DNA from 3 places in the Candidatus Pantoea soli genome. Region 3 is predicted to be linked to each of the others. Evidence: predicted binding sites of a transcription regulator. Region 3 holds the regulator's gene; each other region holds the start of a gene.
The links. The regulator LexA, encoded in region 3, represses DNA repair genes until DNA is damaged. The targets are predictions, from matches to a motif close to TNCTGTATGTACATACAGNA.
Positions count from the first base shown of each region.

Region 1: D8B20_RS06165 (DNA translocase FtsK 4TM domain-containing protein) is a predicted target of LexA. The motif match lies at 988-1,007, and genes of this name have one in related genera.
Region 2: umuD (translesion error-prone DNA polymerase V autoproteolytic subunit) is a predicted target of LexA. The motif match lies at 3,201-3,220, and genes of this name have one in related genera.

Region 1 is NZ_CP032702.1:1,327,046-1,332,919, forward strand. Features, by position in the region: gene lrp (leucine-responsive transcriptional regulator Lrp) at 455-949, shown strand; gene D8B20_RS06165 (DNA translocase FtsK 4TM domain-containing protein) at 1,069-4,764, shown strand; gene lolA (outer membrane lipoprotein periplasmic chaperone LolA) at 4,938-5,549, shown strand; gene D8B20_RS06175 (replication-associated recombination protein A) at 5,557-5,874, shown strand, end outside.
Region 2 is NZ_CP032704.1:241,583-247,456, forward strand. Features, by position in the region: gene D8B20_RS21130 (YncE family protein) at 1-213, opposite strand, end outside; gene D8B20_RS21135 (methyl-accepting chemotaxis protein) at 503-2,047, shown strand; partial or broken gene D8B20_RS21140 (Y-family DNA polymerase) at 2,406-2,657, opposite strand; gene umuD (translesion error-prone DNA polymerase V autoproteolytic subunit) at 2,666-3,112, opposite strand; gene D8B20_RS21150 (single-stranded DNA-binding protein) at 4,222-4,761, shown strand; gene D8B20_RS21155 (conjugation system SOS inhibitor PsiB family protein) at 4,908-5,450, shown strand; gene D8B20_RS21160 (plasmid SOS inhibition protein A) at 5,447-5,874, shown strand, end outside.
Region 3 is NZ_CP032702.1:314,316-320,189, reverse strand. Features, by position in the region: gene D8B20_RS01420 (conjugal transfer protein TraF) at 1-550, opposite strand, end outside; gene zur (zinc uptake transcriptional repressor Zur) at 997-1,518, shown strand; gene D8B20_RS01410 (CsbD family protein) at 1,588-1,800, opposite strand; gene dinF (MATE family efflux transporter DinF) at 1,963-3,285, opposite strand; gene lexA (transcriptional repressor LexA) at 3,425-4,039, opposite strand; gene D8B20_RS01395 (diacylglycerol kinase) at 4,145-4,513, opposite strand; gene plsB (glycerol-3-phosphate 1-O-acyltransferase PlsB) at 4,641-5,874, shown strand, end outside.

The DNA.
Region 1 (5,874 bases), 1.0 Mb from region 3:
TTCAGCAATTTTGTTAACAATCACTGCAAGCGGCGTAGACGATGAACGCCATTTTTGCACGCCGGCTGCGCTAAAACGGGGCATTCACCGGTGATTTGTGGTGCAGCAGTATAAAAAATCTCATTTAAAAACAGCAACCCAGCACTCTGTCTGGCATCTTGTACTGAATTTGGATGTTTTACTTTGACAATCGCCTGCGCTTTTGCGAAAACATTGTCAGAAGCAGAGGGAATTTAGCGGTTCAAAACAGTATTTCGTTCCTGTTTTGCGCGTTTTCGCCAAATAAACTCAGCCTGACATTGGTCATGACGCATGATGTGGACAGACAACATGCGTCATACGGATGGTGGCATTCACTGCACAGGCTTACAGACTTCACTTCAGTAAGGCCCTGAACAATGAGCGTTTTCAGGGTGTGGCAGGTAAAGGGAAGGAATTAAGAGAGACAATAATAATGGTAGACAATAAAAAGCGCCCCGGAAAAGATCTGGACCGTATCGACAGAAACATTCTGAATGAACTGCAGAAAGATGGACGTATTTCTAACGTAGAGCTTTCCAAACGGGTTGGACTTTCACCCACGCCTTGTCTGGAGCGCGTGCGCCGCCTGGAGCGCCAGGGATTCATCCTGGGCTACACCGCACAGCTTAACCCGCATTATCTCGATGCTTCACTGTTGGTTTTTGTTGAGATTACTCTGAATCGTGGCGCGCCAGATGTGTTTGAGCAATTTAACGCCGCTGTGCAAAAACTTGAGGAAACTCAAGAGTGTCACCTCGTTTCCGGTGACTTTGACTACCTGCTGAAAACCCGCGTACCGGATATGTCTGCTTACCGTAAACTGCTGGGTGAAACCTTGCTGCGCCTGCCAGGCGTAAACGACACCCGTACTTATGTCGTGATGGAAGAGGTCAAACAGAGTAATCGTCTGGTGATCAAAACCCGTTAACGCACGGCAGGTGCAAATCTTGCAGGATTTCGGTACACTCCTGTGAATTCATACAGGACCAGCGTCGGGCTTCTCCGGCGCTGTTGCCTTCTTAATTTACAGGCACCTGGAGAGTTCTCTTGAGCCAGGAATACACAGAAGACAAAGACGTTTCATTACAACCGCTGAGCAGCGGACGTCGGCTGCTGGAAGCATTGCTCATCCTTGTGGCCTTGTTTGCCATCTATCTGATGGTGTCACTGGTTAGTTTTAACCCTTCCGATCCCAGCTGGTCGCAGACCGCCTGGCATGAACCTATCCATAACCTCGGTGGCAGCGTGGGCGCATGGCTGGCCGATACGCTGCTGTTTGTATTTGGCGTCATGGCGTACGCGATCCCACCGGTCATTATTGGCCTGTGCTGGATTACCTTCCGCCAGCGCGATCGACAGGATTACATCGACTACTTTGCCGTGGGCCTGCGACTGATTGGCGTGCTGGCGCTGGTGGTCACCACCTGCGGACTGGCGGCGCTTAATGTGGATGATATCTGGTACTTTGCTTCCGGTGGCGTGATTGGCAGCCTGGTCAGTAATGCGATGGCACCCTGGTTCAGCGGAGCCGGCGGCACGCTGACGCTGCTGTGCGTCTGGGCGGCAGGTATCACGCTTTACACCGGCTGGTCGTGGCTGGCGATTGCGGAAAAGATCGGCAGCGTGGTCATGGGTGTGCTGACGTTTGCCAGCAACCGCTCGCGCCATGATGAACCCTGGCAGGAAGAAGAGTGGGAAGATGACACCGAAGCCGACGCGGCACCGGTAATGCGGGCGGCATCTGCGGATGATGACGATGTGCTGCTGGCGAAGCCGCGTAAAGTGGCCGAACCGGCTGCGCTTACGCCGGAAAACGATCCGCTGCTGGCGAAAGCCAGTGCGGCCACGGCAGCGGCGCTGGCGGTCACCGCCGAAGCCGCGCAGGCGTCACCGGCCGTGTCGCACACCGCAGAGGGCAGCGCGCCGACCGCGGCTCAGACAGCTGCAGCGGCCACGCAGCCCGTGACTTCAGCCCATCCAGTGGCATCGCCAGCGTCTGCGCCGGTAGCGCAACCGGCTATGCCGGCACGTCCAGCTCCGGCCGCCACATCGTGGGACAGCGCGCCCGCTGCCCCGCAGGCAGAGGCCGCTCAACCACCGCTTTACCGTTTTGATATGCCTGACGCGCCAGCCACGCCAGCCGCCACTGCGTTCTCCCCGGTGGACGAAGAGGATGGCCCGCGGATGGGTAACTGGCAGCAGGCCGATCAGTTCGCTGCGCCACTGAACAGCGCAGCAACGGCTGCGGTCACTGCAGGCGCTGCGCAGGCAGCCAGCCGTGCGACAGGCGCTATGCCGGCGTTTGATATTGTGCCCGAGCGTGACTACAACCCGCAGGTGAAGCAGGGCATTGGCCCGGAGCTGCCGCGTCCGAATAAAGTCAAACTGCCTACCCGCCGCGAGCTGGCGTCGTATGGCATCAAACTGCCGTCTCAGCGCATGGCGGAAGAGAAAGCGCGTGAGCAGGCGGAACAGCAGCAGCCTGAGGTGAGCGCTACCCTGCATCCGGCGATCCATGAAGACGATGCCGCTGCGTTGCAGGAAGCCCAGCTGCGTGAAGCGTTCCAGTCGCAGCAGCAGCAGCGCTATGGCGAGAGCTGGCAGGCACAGCCGGAAGAAGAGGACGAAGACGCCCTGCAGCAGGCGCAGCTGGCCAGCCAGTTCGCCGCCCAGCAGCAGCAGCGCTACAGCGCAGCGCCGGCTGAGCCAGCGCCGGCATTCAGCCTCGATACTTCTGCCGCGTTTGATTTTTCGCCGATGAAAGATCTGGTTGACGATACGCCGAGTGAGCCGCTGTTTACTATCGCCGCCACCCCGGAAACGGAGACGCCGGCGCAGGGGCAGCAGTCTGCTGCACCGCAGAACGACGCCGCACAGTGGCAACAGCCTGTTGCACCGCAGAACGACGCCGCACAGTGGCAACAGCCTGCGGCACCGCAGAACGACGCCGCACAGTGGCAACAGCCTGCGGCACCGCAGAACGACGCCGCACAGTGGCAACAGCCTGCCGCACCGCAGAACAACGCTGCACAGTGGCAACAGCCTGCCGCACCGCAGAACGACGCCGCACAGGGGCAACCGTCGGCTGCGCCGCAGCCGGCAACGCCGCCGGCTTCGCTGAATGAACATAACAGCCCGTGGTCTTCTCCGGAGCCGCAGGCTTACGCCGCGCCGGCAGAGAAACCGCAGCCGGCACCGGCGCAGGACAGCCTGTTCCACCCGTTCCTTGTGCGGCACGAGCAGCCGCTGGAGAAGCCCTCTACGCCGCTGCCGGTGCTGGATCTGCTGACGCCACCGCCGTCAGAAGAGGAGCCGGTTGACATGTTCGCGCTGGAGCAGACGGCACGTCTGGTTGAAGCGCGCCTGGCCGATTACCGGGTGAAAGCCGAAGTGGTGGGGATCTCGCCAGGGCCGGTGATTACCCGTTTTGAGCTGGATCTGGCACCGGGCGTGAAGGCGGCGCGTATTTCCAATCTGTCGCGCGACCTGGCCCGTTCCCTTTCTGCTGTGGCCGTGCGCGTGGTGGAGGTGATTCCTGGCAAACCCTATGTTGGCCTGGAACTGCCGAACAAACACCGCCAGACCGTATACCTGCGGGAAGTGCTGGATTGCGACAAGTTCCGTGACAATCCATCGCCGCTTGCTGTGGTGCTGGGGAAAGATATCTCCGGCCAGCCGGTGGTCGCCGATCTGGCGAAAATGCCGCACCTGCTGGTAGCCGGTACCACCGGTTCCGGTAAGTCTGTCGGCGTGAACACCATGATCATCAGCATGCTGTATAAAGCCACCCCGGAAGAGGTGCGCTTTATCATGATCGATCCGAAAATGCTGGAGCTCTCGGTTTATGAAGGCATTCCGCACCTGCTGACCGAAGTCGTTACCGACATGAAAGACGCGGCGAATGCGCTGCGCTGGAGTGTGGTAGAGATGGAACGTCGCTACAAGCTGATGTCGGCGCTGGGCGTGCGTAACCTGGCAGGCTACAACGAGAAAATTGAGCAGGCGGCGGCCATGGGCCGTCCGATTCCGGATCCGTTCTGGAAACCGGGCGACAGCATGGACATGACGCCGCCGGTGCTGGAAAAACTGCCGTATATCGTGGTGCTGGTCGATGAGTTTGCCGATCTGATGATGGCGGTCGGTAAGAAAGTGGAAGAATTGATCGCCCGTCTGGCGCAGAAAGCACGTGCGGCCGGCATCCACCTGGTACTGGCAACGCAGCGTCCGTCGGTAGATGTGATCACCGGCTTAATCAAAGCTAACATTCCGACACGTATTGCGTTTACCGTTTCCAGTAAGATCGACTCGCGCACCATTCTTGACCAGGGCGGCGCGGAATCGCTGCTGGGGATGGGTGACATGCTGTATATGCCGCCGAACTCCTCAATGCCGGTGCGTGTGCATGGCGCCTTCGTACGCGATCAGGAAGTCCACGCCGTGGTTCAGGACTGGAAAGCGCGCGGACGTCCGCAGTACATTGAAAGCATCACCGCAGGCGAAGAGAGCGAGGGCGGAGCCGGCGGCATCGACGGTGACGAAGAGCTCGATCCGCTGTTCGATCAGGCGGTGGCCTTTGTGGTGGAAAAACGCCGGGCTTCCATATCCGGGGTGCAGCGACAGTTCCGTATTGGCTATAACCGTGCTGCGCGCATCATCGAACAGATGGAAGCGCAGGGGATTGTTTCTGAGCCGGGTCACAATGGTAACCGTGAGGTGCTTTCGCCACCGCCACACGAGATGTAAACCGGCGCAAGCGATCTCTCCTGACGGGCCAGTGCAAACTGGCCCGTTGTTTATCTGCGGTATGCCCCCATATATCAGGGAGCTTTCGGCATTTTCTCCTGTCTCAATCACAGGACGGCAACTACGTTTAATGCAGTGAGTGTCGGGAAACCATGAATAAGGAATTGAATCAGATGAAATTACACGTTATTGCCTGTGGCCTGCTGGCCAGTTTCGTTTCCGCTTCCGTGCTGGCCGATGCCTCCAGCGATTTGCAGCAGCGCCTGAACAAAGTGAACAGTTTCCACGCCAGCTTTAGCCAGAAAGTGACAGATGGCAGCGGTGCCAACGTGCAGGACGGCGAAGGGGAACTGTGGGTCAAACGTCCCAGCCTGTTCAACTGGCACATGACGGCCCCGGATGAGAGCGTCATTATTTCTGACGGTAAAAATCTGTGGTTCTACAATCCCTTTGTCGAGCAGGCGAGCGTCAGCCTGTTACAGAACGCCACCAGCAACACGCCTTTTATGCTGATTGCGCGTAACCAGCCTTCTGACTGGCAGCAGTACAACATCAGGCAGCAGGGTGACAATTTTGAACTGACGCCGAAAAGCAGCGATGGCAACCTGAAGCAGTTCACCATCAACGTTTCGCCCTCGGGCACCATTAATCAGTTCAGCGCTATCGAGCAGGATGGTCAGCGCAGCAGCTATCAGTTGAAGAGCCAGAAAAACGGGGCGATCAGCCCGGATAAGTTCACTTTTACGCCACCAAAAGGTGTAACGGTGGACGATCAACGTCAGTGAGGTCGTCGTGAGTAATCTGTCCCTGGATTTTGCCCCCGCCAGTGAGTTTCAGCCGCTGGCCGCGCGTATGCGGCCCGCGACGCTGCAGCAGTATATTGGTCAGCAGCATCTGCTGGCGCCAGGCAAACCGCTGCCGCGCGCTATAGAGGCGGGCCATCTGCACTCTATGATTCTGTGGGGGCCGCCAGGGACCGGTAAAACCACGCTGGCGGAGATCATCGCGCACTACGGCAATGCGGATGTCGAGCGCATCTCCGCCGTGACCTCCGGTGTGAAAGAGATTCGTGAGGCCATTGCGCGCGCCCGCCAGAATCGCCAGGTCGGG
Region 2 (5,874 bases), on a different replicon from region 3:
CTTCCTGACCTTACCGGTGGCAAGGTCGTAGACCACCACGTCAGGGCGCTCACTGTAGGACGCCACCGCCGTTTTTTCATCGGGACTGACAGCAAGAGAATTGTTGTGGATATCGCCATCAAACGTCCAGCGCGCCTCTGCGGCACCGGCGAGGGTGCTGATGAGAAGAAGCGCCACCGCGGTCAGTCCCGGGATCCTGTATTTTTTTATCATCATTTTTCCTGCATAGGGGTGGTAAGGGATAAGACTCATTGCCCGCTTAAGGGCTTCAGAAGAAGCGTGGCAGATAAACCCCGCTCAGGGAAATCGATTTTCCGGCTATGCCTTACCAGCCACCATAACCGTAAGAACGGCATAGTTTTTAATGAACATAAAAAGCCTGATGATTCAGAAGTATGGTGCATAACTATCTGCTCCCTCCCCCCGACCCGCTTCATCAGACCTGTCCTGACGCCCACTTCTGCCGATACTTCCCCTGTCACTTAACACTCAGGGCTACCCAATGAAAATATCAACCCGTCTGGCCGCAGGTTTTGGCCTGCTTATTCTGCTGTTCATCTTCTGCACCGGACTTTCGTTAAAGGCGCTTTCCGGCGCCCGCGAAGGAATGGATGACGTGATTAATGTCAAAATGAAAAAATATCAGATCGTTCTGGACATGCGGGGCGCATTACGCGACATGGCCATTGCGGCCCGAAATCTGGCCCTGCTGTCCGATCCGAAAGCCATGCAGCCCGAGTGGGAGCGCCTTGAGGCACAGAAAACCTTATATATACGCAGCCGGGAAGCACTGGAGTCCATGCTGGCAGATGACGCCTCATCCGCAGGACGCGCTGCCTTCACCATAGTCCGTGAAAATGAAGCCGCCGTTCTGTCAGGTCTGGAACAGGCCGGTCAGTTCGGACTGCAGAACCGTCCACAGGAAGCCACAGCGTATCTGATGAATACGGTCAGGCCGGTGCAACGTACTCTTCTGGATAATCTGAATGAAATGACGAATATCCAGATGCACAGCAGCCAGGACGCCGTTCGTGATAACAGTCGTAACGTGAGCCGGGCCTCTCTTACGCTGATCATTCTGGCCGTAATCTCGGTTATCGTTTCCATTTTTACGGGTGTCATTATCGTCCGCGTGCTGATGCGGCAGCTGGGTGGTGAACCTCAGCAGGCACAGGTACTGGCGGCCGCCATTGCAGCAGGTGACCTGACATCACCGGTGCCACTTCGCCGCAATGATAAAACAAGTCTGCTGGCATCGCTCGCCCGCATGCAGAGTCAGCTGCGCGGTTTGGTATCAAAGATCAAAGAAACCGCATCCGGTGTGGCGCTGGCGGCAGACGAGATCGCTCAGGGAAATACAGAGCTTTCATCACGCACTGAGCAACAGGCGGCTGCATTGCAGGAAACGGCCGCCAGCATGGAACAACTCACGGCAACAGTGAAAAGTAATACGGCCGGCGCACAGCAGACGGCAGCTTCAGCGCGAGAAACGGCGGTGCTCGCGCGATCAGGAGAGACAGATGTCCGCCGCATGTCAGAAACCATGAATGACATATCCCTGAGTGCTAAAAAGATCCGCGACATTACCGGTGTCATCGAGGGCATTGCCTTTCAGACCAACATTCTTGCACTGAATGCAGCTGTTGAAGCCGCCCGGGCAGGCGAGGATGGCAGAGGATTTGCTGTTGTTGCCGGTGAGGTTCGTACACTTGCACAGCGAAGTGCAACTGCAGCAAAAGAAATAAAGTCGCTTATTGAGCAGGCTGTAGAACAGGTTGAAAGTGGTGTGAGCGTGGCATCAGGTACCGGACAGAGCATACTCAATATTGTGGGTATGGTCGGGGAACTGGCGGAATTAATGGACATTATTTCGCTGGCATCCTCTGAGCAGATGCAGGGTATCTCGCAGGTCAGCATTGCGGTCAGTCAGATGGACGGTGTCACGCAGAATAACGCTGCTCTCGTCGAGGAGTCGTCATCGGCCTCCCGATCGCTTTCTGAACAGGCGCACTCCCTTCGTGGCATGGTCGAGACGTTTCGGGTCTGACGTAAGAATCAACTGAACTGACTCTCCACTTACAAGCCCTTCAACTACAAAATGAAGGGCTTGCTCCGGTCACGAGGACTATAGTGCAATGATGAAATTCCAGGTTCTCTTCAGAGCGCCTGACGGGCGCGCTCAAAGTGGTCTTCCCACTTCCAGATGTATGCTGGACGGAAAACACAGTCTGTCATTCATTTAATCCATGAGCACATTTCCATACCTTTCGACACTCCCCATCAGAAAAAACGCGAAACTCCAACGATAAGCGCCCCGCCATTAAACAGCCTTTCGTGCCACTTATCCGATTGATTGTCTCGTCCCGATATCAACTTTCGAGAATAATTTGCTAATTATTTGTACAAATTGCATTCCACATAATATGGTAAAGCCCGTAGTTCGAACTGAAGATAAATACCTTTTCGGGATAGAGCTGGTTCTTTATCTGAAACCATGGCGTGCCCATTTTTATGCCAAGTTTTTTTGCGCTGGCGCTGCGCGCAATGACGCAGCCGTCGTTGTTGCTCAGTACCACAACCGGCTTACCGCGCAGATCCGGGCGGAACAGCGCCTCGCAGCTGGCATAAAATGCGTTCACGTCGGCCAGTCCGAACATGGGCATAATCACCTCCGCGCGCGCGTGCTGTTGAAAAACCACGTCACCACGCCGAGCAGCTGCAGCTCCTCCGGATAAATCACGGGGTAGGCGGGGTTCATCGGGAGCAGGGCGGGGCGGGGATGCAGCTGCAGGCGCTTGACCGTAAATTCTCCGTTAACTTCGGCTATAACAATATCGCCGTGGGAAGGCTTCTCGGCGCGATCGACAACCATGACGTCGCCATCGCACAACCCGAGATCGCGCATGCTGTTGCCGCTGGCGCGGACAAAGAAAGTAGAGGCGCGCCGGCGGATGCAGAGTTCATTCAGGTCCAGCTCTTTCTCAACGTAATCTGCCGCCGGAGAGGGAAACCCTGCGGCGCAGGGCTCTGCATAGAGGGGTACCCTGACGCGGGGAGTAAAAAGCGGGGGCCAGAGCAGTGTCAGGCCCCCGGCAAAACTGCCCGGATTCATGATCCGGTCCCCGGGAAAATGGCTGACCTGCCGGTAATTGCTGTCATTGCTGTAAATAAAGTGCGCATAAAAATCCTCCTCTGAATTATACTGGTTATACGTACAGTATTATTGAGGTGAAATTATCTGGCAAGTAGCAACGAAACGGCGGCTGATAGTTAATTTGACATATCACTGAAAAATAAAATATTTCAGTAATCCTTCCGGACAGGGGCGTGCAATAGTGGTGCCACCTGCTTAGTGCGTTTTTTAATCAATCGTCGTGAGCTACGGGCAGAAAAGGTTGCCGCAGACTATCCACAGCTTTATACCCCGGGTGTTCAGACAAAGTGTGGATAAAGCCGTGCAGAGCTGACGCACTTCACTTGTTAGCTTCACCGTACCGTTAAATGCGTGTGAGGCTGAACCGCAGATGGACTCAGATCTGAAGTCGATGCACAAGGCAGCTGGCGCTCCTCTGAAAAAACAGGTGAAGGCTTTTTAACCGGAGACCGGCGTGTATGATTGCTGTCCGTTTCAGGGAGCTTTCGCATAAGGACTATGTTTTGAAAACCATCTCATCCTACCCCCCTCTGTTTTTACCACTCGTGACCGGCCTCAGCGCCAGTATCGCAAACCCCTGACGGCCGTAATCCGGCCATACCACAGCGCAAAGACAATGGCAGGGCCACAGCCTGACCTGCAGCCAGCCCGCGGGCTGGCGCGAACCGCGCCGGCTAAAATCCGCCGCCGCTCTGAGGCGCAACGTCGTTTCGCTGCCGCAAAGCCGCCGTTGCCGCTGCATCGTGCTGTGCTTTTCCGCCAGGCTTCACCGGTTTAAGTCCATTCGCCGGGGCTGAGACAAGCACAGGCACCGTGGTCGTCCAGGGTGAAATTCACGCCGTGAAAATTTTTTTCCGGCCACTGCGTCAGACCAGAAATAAATTTCCCCGTCGCCCCGGACGCCTGCCGTCACCCGCGCTGGTTTACGCCCTCGCGGCGAAGGATCTCAAACGGGTGAAGTGAATACCGGAGGAAAAACCAGCCGATTTCCACAAAACGTCAACACCGCGGCTCCCGAAACTCAACGGGTGAGGTGGTTTTAAACCAACTGCATGAGGAGAACGAACATGGCTTCACGGGGCGTCAACAAGGTCATCCTGGTCGGAAATCTGGGGCAGGACCCCGAGGTGCGCTACATGCCAAACGGCGGCGCGGTCGCAAACATTACGCTGGCCACGTCGGAAAGCTGGCGCGACAAGCAGACCGGTGAGAACAGGGAGGTAACCGAATGGCACCGCGTGGTGCTGTTCGGAAAGCTTGCCGAGGTGGCGGGGGAATACCTGCGCAAAGGTTCGCAGGTCTACATCGAGGGCCAGCTGCGCACGCGCAAGTGGCAGGGCACGGACGGACAGGACAAATACACCACCGAGGTCGTGGTCAATGTCGGCGGCACCATGCAGATGCTGGGCGGGCGAGGAGGCAACACAGGCGCACAGACCGGACAGCCGTTCAGCAGCCAGCAGAGCGGTCAGCCTCAGCAGACACCTGCAGGGGCAGGTAACGGTGGCAAGGGCGGGCGCGGTACGGCTCAGTCGCAGCCGGAACCCCTGGCACCGCCGCAGGGCAACTATCCGCCGGCAGATTTTGATGACGATATCCCATTCTGAATGACGTGGCTTCGCTTACGCGGGGCGGCGACAGAGGTGAAAACAGCGGGAAACAAAGCAGAAAGGCGGCCGGAAAGGCCGGGGTTGCCCTGGCGGAGCGGACACTCCGCGCAGGGCATGACACATCAGATATGAAGGACCCAAATATGTCAGCGACTCAGTCTAAAGGAAAAAAACGCCACGACAAGACATCTGCGTATTACGGCCGCCGGCGCGCGGGTTACCGCTGCTGCTCCGGCAGCGAGCTGACGCGCGATGAAAGCGTGACGCTGCAACGTCTGCAGACATTCAGCTCTGACGATTTCGAAGCCTACCGCGCGCGGGGCGAGGCGTTTCGCCGGCGGCTGTGTGGCGCCGTGCTGCACGCGCTGCCCGTCAGCCATGCCTGGCGGGCCGACTGCGAATGTCGGGGCGAGTGGGGCGGGGTGTTCCCGGTACACCTGCGCCTGACGCACCAAAAAAATCCTCACGTCACGCTCGATATCCTGAGTCCGGGCAGTGAGTCACCGTTCTGGCACGGGCTTATCTGGGTTAATCCCGATCACACCGGCCTGTACGTGCTGAACACAGAGCACTTTGAGCCGCAGGCTATTGGTGAGCTTCTGGCGCGCGTAGAGAACATGTTAGCCGACGGCTTCATACCATCAGAAATTGTGGCTGTTCTGGGCAGAAGAGGCGGGTGCGCATGAACTCAAAGGGCGCTTTCTCCGAAATCACACCACGATGCAACGTCGATTCGGGCGCACCGCACGGCAGCGCGTTACAGAACTTCGAGGATGCACTTGCCTCAGCGTGTGCCGGGCCGGATATTAATCGCGTGTTTCCCGGACATCTCCTCCGGTTTAACGCTGCCCGCCCGGCCGGGGCTTCATCATCGCGGCCGACCATTGTCACGTCTTCTGCAAGGGCACTGCGCCGACGGGCAGAGGAGCAGGAAGCATTACTCTGCGCGGCGGAACTGGCGCTTGCGTTCCAGACTGCCGGTACTTACCGTCGCTGGTACGCCGGGTGGCGCCAGCGCGGAGTGGGCGTCAGCGATCTGCTGGATTTGACCTGGAGCTGGTGTCAGCGTGCCTGCGTGACGAACACATCCCGGTCACATAAAGTCGCAGC
Region 3 (5,874 bases):
TCTGCACCACATTGGCCCGGATATGCGCCGTTCCGTAGGCTTTCGCTACAAACGCAAACGGCAGCGTTTCGTTGGGTATGGAAACCGCCAGCGCGACACCAGCAGTACCGTTGGCTTTATTGCCGCGCAGGCCGCGTAGCTGCTCCGCCATATCTCCGGCCGCTGCTTTGACCTGCGTATAGCCTTCAAGCACTCTGGCGGGCGACAGGCTTTGGATGCTATCGCGATAGAAGTCTTCGGTATCGCGGTAACGGTTCACGGTATCGGTGATATCGTCAATGCGATCCACTAATTTGTCTTTATCGGTAATCTGTACGCCAGCTGAAGGAAAGATGATGCTGACGTTGTCTTCCGGTTGTGCTTTGGTCATCAGTGCCGGGTTCGCCAGCACCGCTGAACTCCAGGTTGACGAGGCAACCCCGGTACCGCCCATTGCATCGTTGCGGGCGTCATACCAGGTGCCGGCAGCCAGCACGGAAGAGGAAACAAATACTGCATTAAAACCAACGAGATAAGCTAACTTTTTGCGCCTGAATAAAGTCTTCACCATGAGCCTGCCATCACCTTTTGCATGTCGTGGAGCATCACGACTACGGAATAATTAATTAGCCCTATTCTGAATGCTGGCTAACGTTTTATTGCTGTGAATTGAAAGGAAATAGCACTGCTATTCGCAGAATTGGTCATACCTGAACCATTCTGCTGTTGTTTTACGCAGTAAAATGATCGTTAGGTAAACTGGTGCCAGAAATTACTTTAGGTGTTTTGAACCATAACCACTAACTGCGTGAGTTGTAAAGCAAAATGCTTAACATCCCTTTCAGAAAATTCACATACTCCAAAGGCGACCGGCCTGTAACGAGACTTAAGCATTAGAAAAAATGATTAATCTGCTGAAATTTCAGGCGCTTTCCTGTCAGGGAAGAGAAAATGCTTTCCCGGCACGGCAATCGCGAGTGTGATAAAATAACATCACCCGTTTCCAGGAGAATGCTTATGACCACTCTCACGCCCGAACAACTTCTCACTGAGGCAGAATCACTTTGCCTGGCGCGCGGCGTGCGTCTCACACCGCAACGTGCAGAAGTGCTGCGACTCATGGCCGGACAAAAGGGAGCAGTCAGCGCTTACGATCTGCTGGATCAGCTGCGCCTCAGTGAGCCGCAGGCAAAGCCGCCGACCATTTACCGTGCACTGGATTTTCTGCTGGAGCAGGGATTTATCCACCGGGTTGAATCCAATAACAGCTACGTGGTGTGCCACCATCTCGATGAGCCGGCACATACGTCGGTCATGCTGGTGTGCGACCGCTGTGCTGCGGTTAACGAAAAGCATGCGCACGGCGTGGAAAACATCATTGAGGGACTGGCAAAACAGACCGGCTTTACCCTGCGACACAGTGTGATTGAAGCGCATGGTTTATGCGGTGATTGTGCGGAAGTGGCAGCCTGTACGCAACAGGAGAACTGTCATCATGACCATGCTGCAGAAAGCGGGAAAAAAACGCGAAAAGGGTAACCGGCACATCCCTGTGCCAGGCTGATCGGCCGATCAGCGGGCAGGCGCCTCATCCATAAAGTGGCAGACCTACCAGCGGTAGTCTTTGTTGTGACTTTCCCAGTCGCTGACTTCGCGCTCGGCTTCGTCTTTGGCGTAGCCGTAACGCTCCTGGATTTTACCAACAAGCTGATCGCGTTTGCCTTCAATCACGGTGAGGTCATCATCCGTTAGCTTGCCCCATTTTTCTTTGAACTTGCCTTTGAACTGTTTCCAGTTACCGCTCGCTTCGTCTTTGTTCATCATAATCCTCCACGTCTTCCTGAGTGAAATGCGATGATCACCTGTAATTCAGGGAAAACATCGACACAACGCGCTACTTATTTGCGTCGTTTAAGATAATTATAGTAGCCGCTTCGGATTTTGCAGACGTTACAGATTAATCTGAACCCGCGCTGCGCTTATTCAGACGGTGAACCAGCTGTCATGCTGCCAGTGGCGCCGCCACATTAGCCAGAGCGTCAGACCACGTAGTGCCAGAAACACCGCCAGCGCCAGCCACAAGCCATGATTGCCCAGCCAGGGCACCGTCAGCAGCGTCACACCATATCCGGACGCCGCGATCATCATGCTGTTACGCATTTCCCGCCCGCGTGTTGCGCCGATAAACATGCCGTCCAGCAGATAACACCATACGCCTGTCAGCGGCAGAATGACCTGCCACAGCAGATAGCGATCGGCCATTTCGCGCAGCGAGGTAAGGGAGGTCAGCAGGGCCACAATCTGCGCGCCGCTGCAGGCATAAATAGCGGCAAACAGCAGAGCGACGATGCCCGCCTGACGACAGGCGGCCTGCCAGACAGCCAGTAAACGCTCACGATCGCGCGCACCGGTGGCCTCACCCGAGCAGGCTTCCACGGCGTAAGCGAAACCGTCAAGCGCATAGGCGGTAAACGTCAGAAACATCAGTAAGACGGCGTTAACCGCCACCACTTCTGGCCCGATACGCGCGCCCAGCATGGTGAGCGAAGCAAAGCAGATCTGCAGCATTAGCGAGCGCAGCATAATGTCACGGTTAAGCCGGAACAACCGGCCGGCATCGCCGCGCCAGCTGCGTTTCAGCAGGCTAAAGGTGATCCCGCGCAGGGCCAGCACGCGGACGACCATCCAGAGACCCACTGCCAGCGTGACATACTCCGCCAGCGCCGTGGCGGCGGCGGTGCCAGCTACGCCCCAGTGCAGGTGCAGCACCAGCAGCAGATCGAGCAGGATGTTCACCAGATTGCCGACAATCAGCAGCACCACCGGCGCACGCGCATACTGCACGCCCAGCAGCCAGCCCAGGATCACCATATTTGCCAGCGTGGCGGGAGCGCTCAGCCAGCGAATATGCATAAAGATTTGTGCCTGCTGCTGCACTTCCGCGCTGCCGCCCATCAGCAGGGTTGCCAGCCTACTGGCCGGCAGGCGCAGCAGCATCAGCACCATCCCGGCAAGCAGTGCAATCAGCAGCGGCTGCACCAGCGACCGGGCCAGCGCAGATTTATCGCCGGCGCCCAGCGCCTGAGCGGTAAGCCCGGTGGTGCTCATGCGCAGGAACAGCAGCAGCATAAAAATAAAACTGGTCGCGGTGGTGCCGGTGGCGACGCCACCCAGATAAACCGGACTGTCGAGATGGCCGATAACGGCAGTGTCTGCCACACCCAGCAGCGGGACGGTGATATTCGACAGGATCATCGGCAGCGCCAGCCGCCACAGTGCTTTATCGGAGGAGGAAAACAGCCGCATCAGCGCATTCCCTTGTTGACGATCGTCAGCCTGCTGATAGCGCATAAGGCTGCACAGAGGGGTTCAGGAGGCGTAAAAAGGCAGACTGCGGGCAGCACACGCGTGCTGCCACAGCGGGGGGATTACTGCAACGTGACGATCAGAGCCACTCACCGTTACGCACAATACCTACGGCAAGGCCTTCGACCGTCAGCGACTGTTCACGGGTATCCACGACGATGGGCTGGAAATCGCTGTTCTCCGGCAGCAGCTGCACAATGGAGCCCTGCTTCTTCCAGCGTTTTACGGTGACTTCGTCGTCAATGCGCGCCACGACAACCTGGCCGTTACGCACTTCCTGGGTTTTATGCACAGCGAGCAGATCGCCATCCATAATACCGATATCTTTCATCGACATGCCGCTGACGCGTAGCAGGAAATCCGCCGAAGGTTTGAACAGGTTTGCATCCACCTGATAGTGCGTTTCGATGTGCTCCTGCGCCAGCAGAGGCTCACCGGCAGCGACGCGACCGATCAGCGGCAGGCCTTCGCTGACCTCTTCTTCCATCAGCAGGCGAATGCCGCGTGACGCACCAGAGACAATTTCAATGACGCCTTTACGCGCCAGGGCTTTAAGGTGCTCTTCGGCAGCATTCGGCGAGCGGAAGCCGAGTTGCGAAGCAATTTCAGCACGCGTTGGCGGCATGCCCGTCTGATTAATATGGTCGCGAATCAGATCATAGACCTGTTGCTGCCTGCTGGTTAACGCTTTCATCCCGCCCCCTGGTTGTTTATACAGTCGCTGTGAGTATATACAGGTATTGGCGAAATGAAAACCGAAACCGGGGGAAAAATCAGCGGTTTGATGAATCCGGAATGTTTATCGCAAATGCGACCAGAGCAGCGTGATCCAGACAAACAGCGCCAGTAGAATGGCCAGCAGAACCGCCGCAGAGCCCATATCTTTCGCACGGCCTGCCAGCGGATGCCGCTCCTGGCCGATACGGTCCACTACGGCTTCAATGGCGCTGTTAAGGATTTCTACAATCATCACCAGTACGACAGAACCAATCAGCAGCACGCGCGTTATCGCTTCCACGTCCAGCCAGCAGGCGATGACAATGGCAACCAGCACAGCGATAGCCTCCTGGCGAAACGCAGCTTCATGCTGCCAGGCTGCACGCAGCCCCTGCCACGAGTAACCGGCTGCTTTTACAATTCTCTGAATACCGGTGACGTTATTTGCCATGTATGTGGAACCCTTAAGTGGTTTTGACGTCAATGTCTGGGCAGCGCGAAATGGTCAGGCCACAGATCTTCGCTGCACTTTCTGGTATGCTTGCCGCGCTTTGCTAACAAGAGGCTTCAAGTTGTCTATGTCAGGTTGGCGTAAACTCTATTACAAATTGTTGAATTTACCACTCTCTATTTTGGTAAAAAGTAAGGTCATTCCGACCGATCCGATTTCAGAACACGGCATCGATCCGACCCGCCCGGTGATGTATGTTTTGCCTTATGATTCAAAGGCAGATCTGCTGACGCTGCGCGCTCAATGTCTGAAACTCGATCTGCCCGATCCGCTGGCGCCGCTGGAGATCGATGGTGCGCTGCTGCCGCGTCATGTGTTTATTCACGACGGTCCGCGCGTATTCCCCTATTTTGTCGCCAATCCGGAGTCGGTAAAGCTGTTCCACGACTATCTGGATTTGCATCGCAGTAACCCCGGGCTGGATGTGCAGATGCTGCCGGTGGCCGTGATGTTCGGCCGTGCGCCAGGGCGTGAGGTGCAGGGCGAAGAGACGCCTCATCTGCGCATTCTGAATGGGGTACAGAAGTTCTTCGCCATTTTATGGCACGGCCGCGACAGCTTTGTGCGCTTCTCGCCAACCGTTTCCCTGCGCCAGATGGCGACCGAACACGGTACGGATAAGTCGATTGCGCAGAAACTGGCACGCGTGGCGCGTATTCATTTTGCCCGTCAGCGGCTGGCGGCGGTGGGCCCGCGTCTGCCGGCGCGTCAGGATCTATTCAATAAGCTGCTGCAGTCCAAAGCGATTGAAAAAGCGGTAGAAGATGAAGCGCGCAGCAAGAAGATTTCGCATGAGAAAGCGCAGCAGAACGCCGTTGAAATGATGGAAGAAGTGGCAGCGGACTTCTCCTATGAAGCGATTCGCGTAACGGATCGGGTCATGGGCTGGCTGTGGAGCCGACTTTATCAGGGCATCAACGTCAACGGTGGCGAGCGCGTGCGCCAGCTGGCGCAGGACGGCCATGAAATCGTCTATGTGCCCTGTCACCGCAGCCACATGGACTACCTGCTGCTCTCCTATGTGCTGTATCACCAGGGACTGGTGCCGCCGCACATTGCCGCCGGGATTAACCTGAACTTCTGGCCCGCCGGCCCGATTTTCCGCCGCCTTGGCGCGTTCTTTATTCGCCGCACCTTCAAAGGCAACAAACTCTATTCTACGGTATTCCGCGAATACCTGGGCGAGCTGTTCAGCCGCGGTTATTCGGTGGAGTATTTTGTCGAAGGGGGCCGTTCACGCACCGGGCGTCTGCTCGATCCGAAAACCGGCACCCTGTCGATGACGCTGCAGGCGCTGCTGC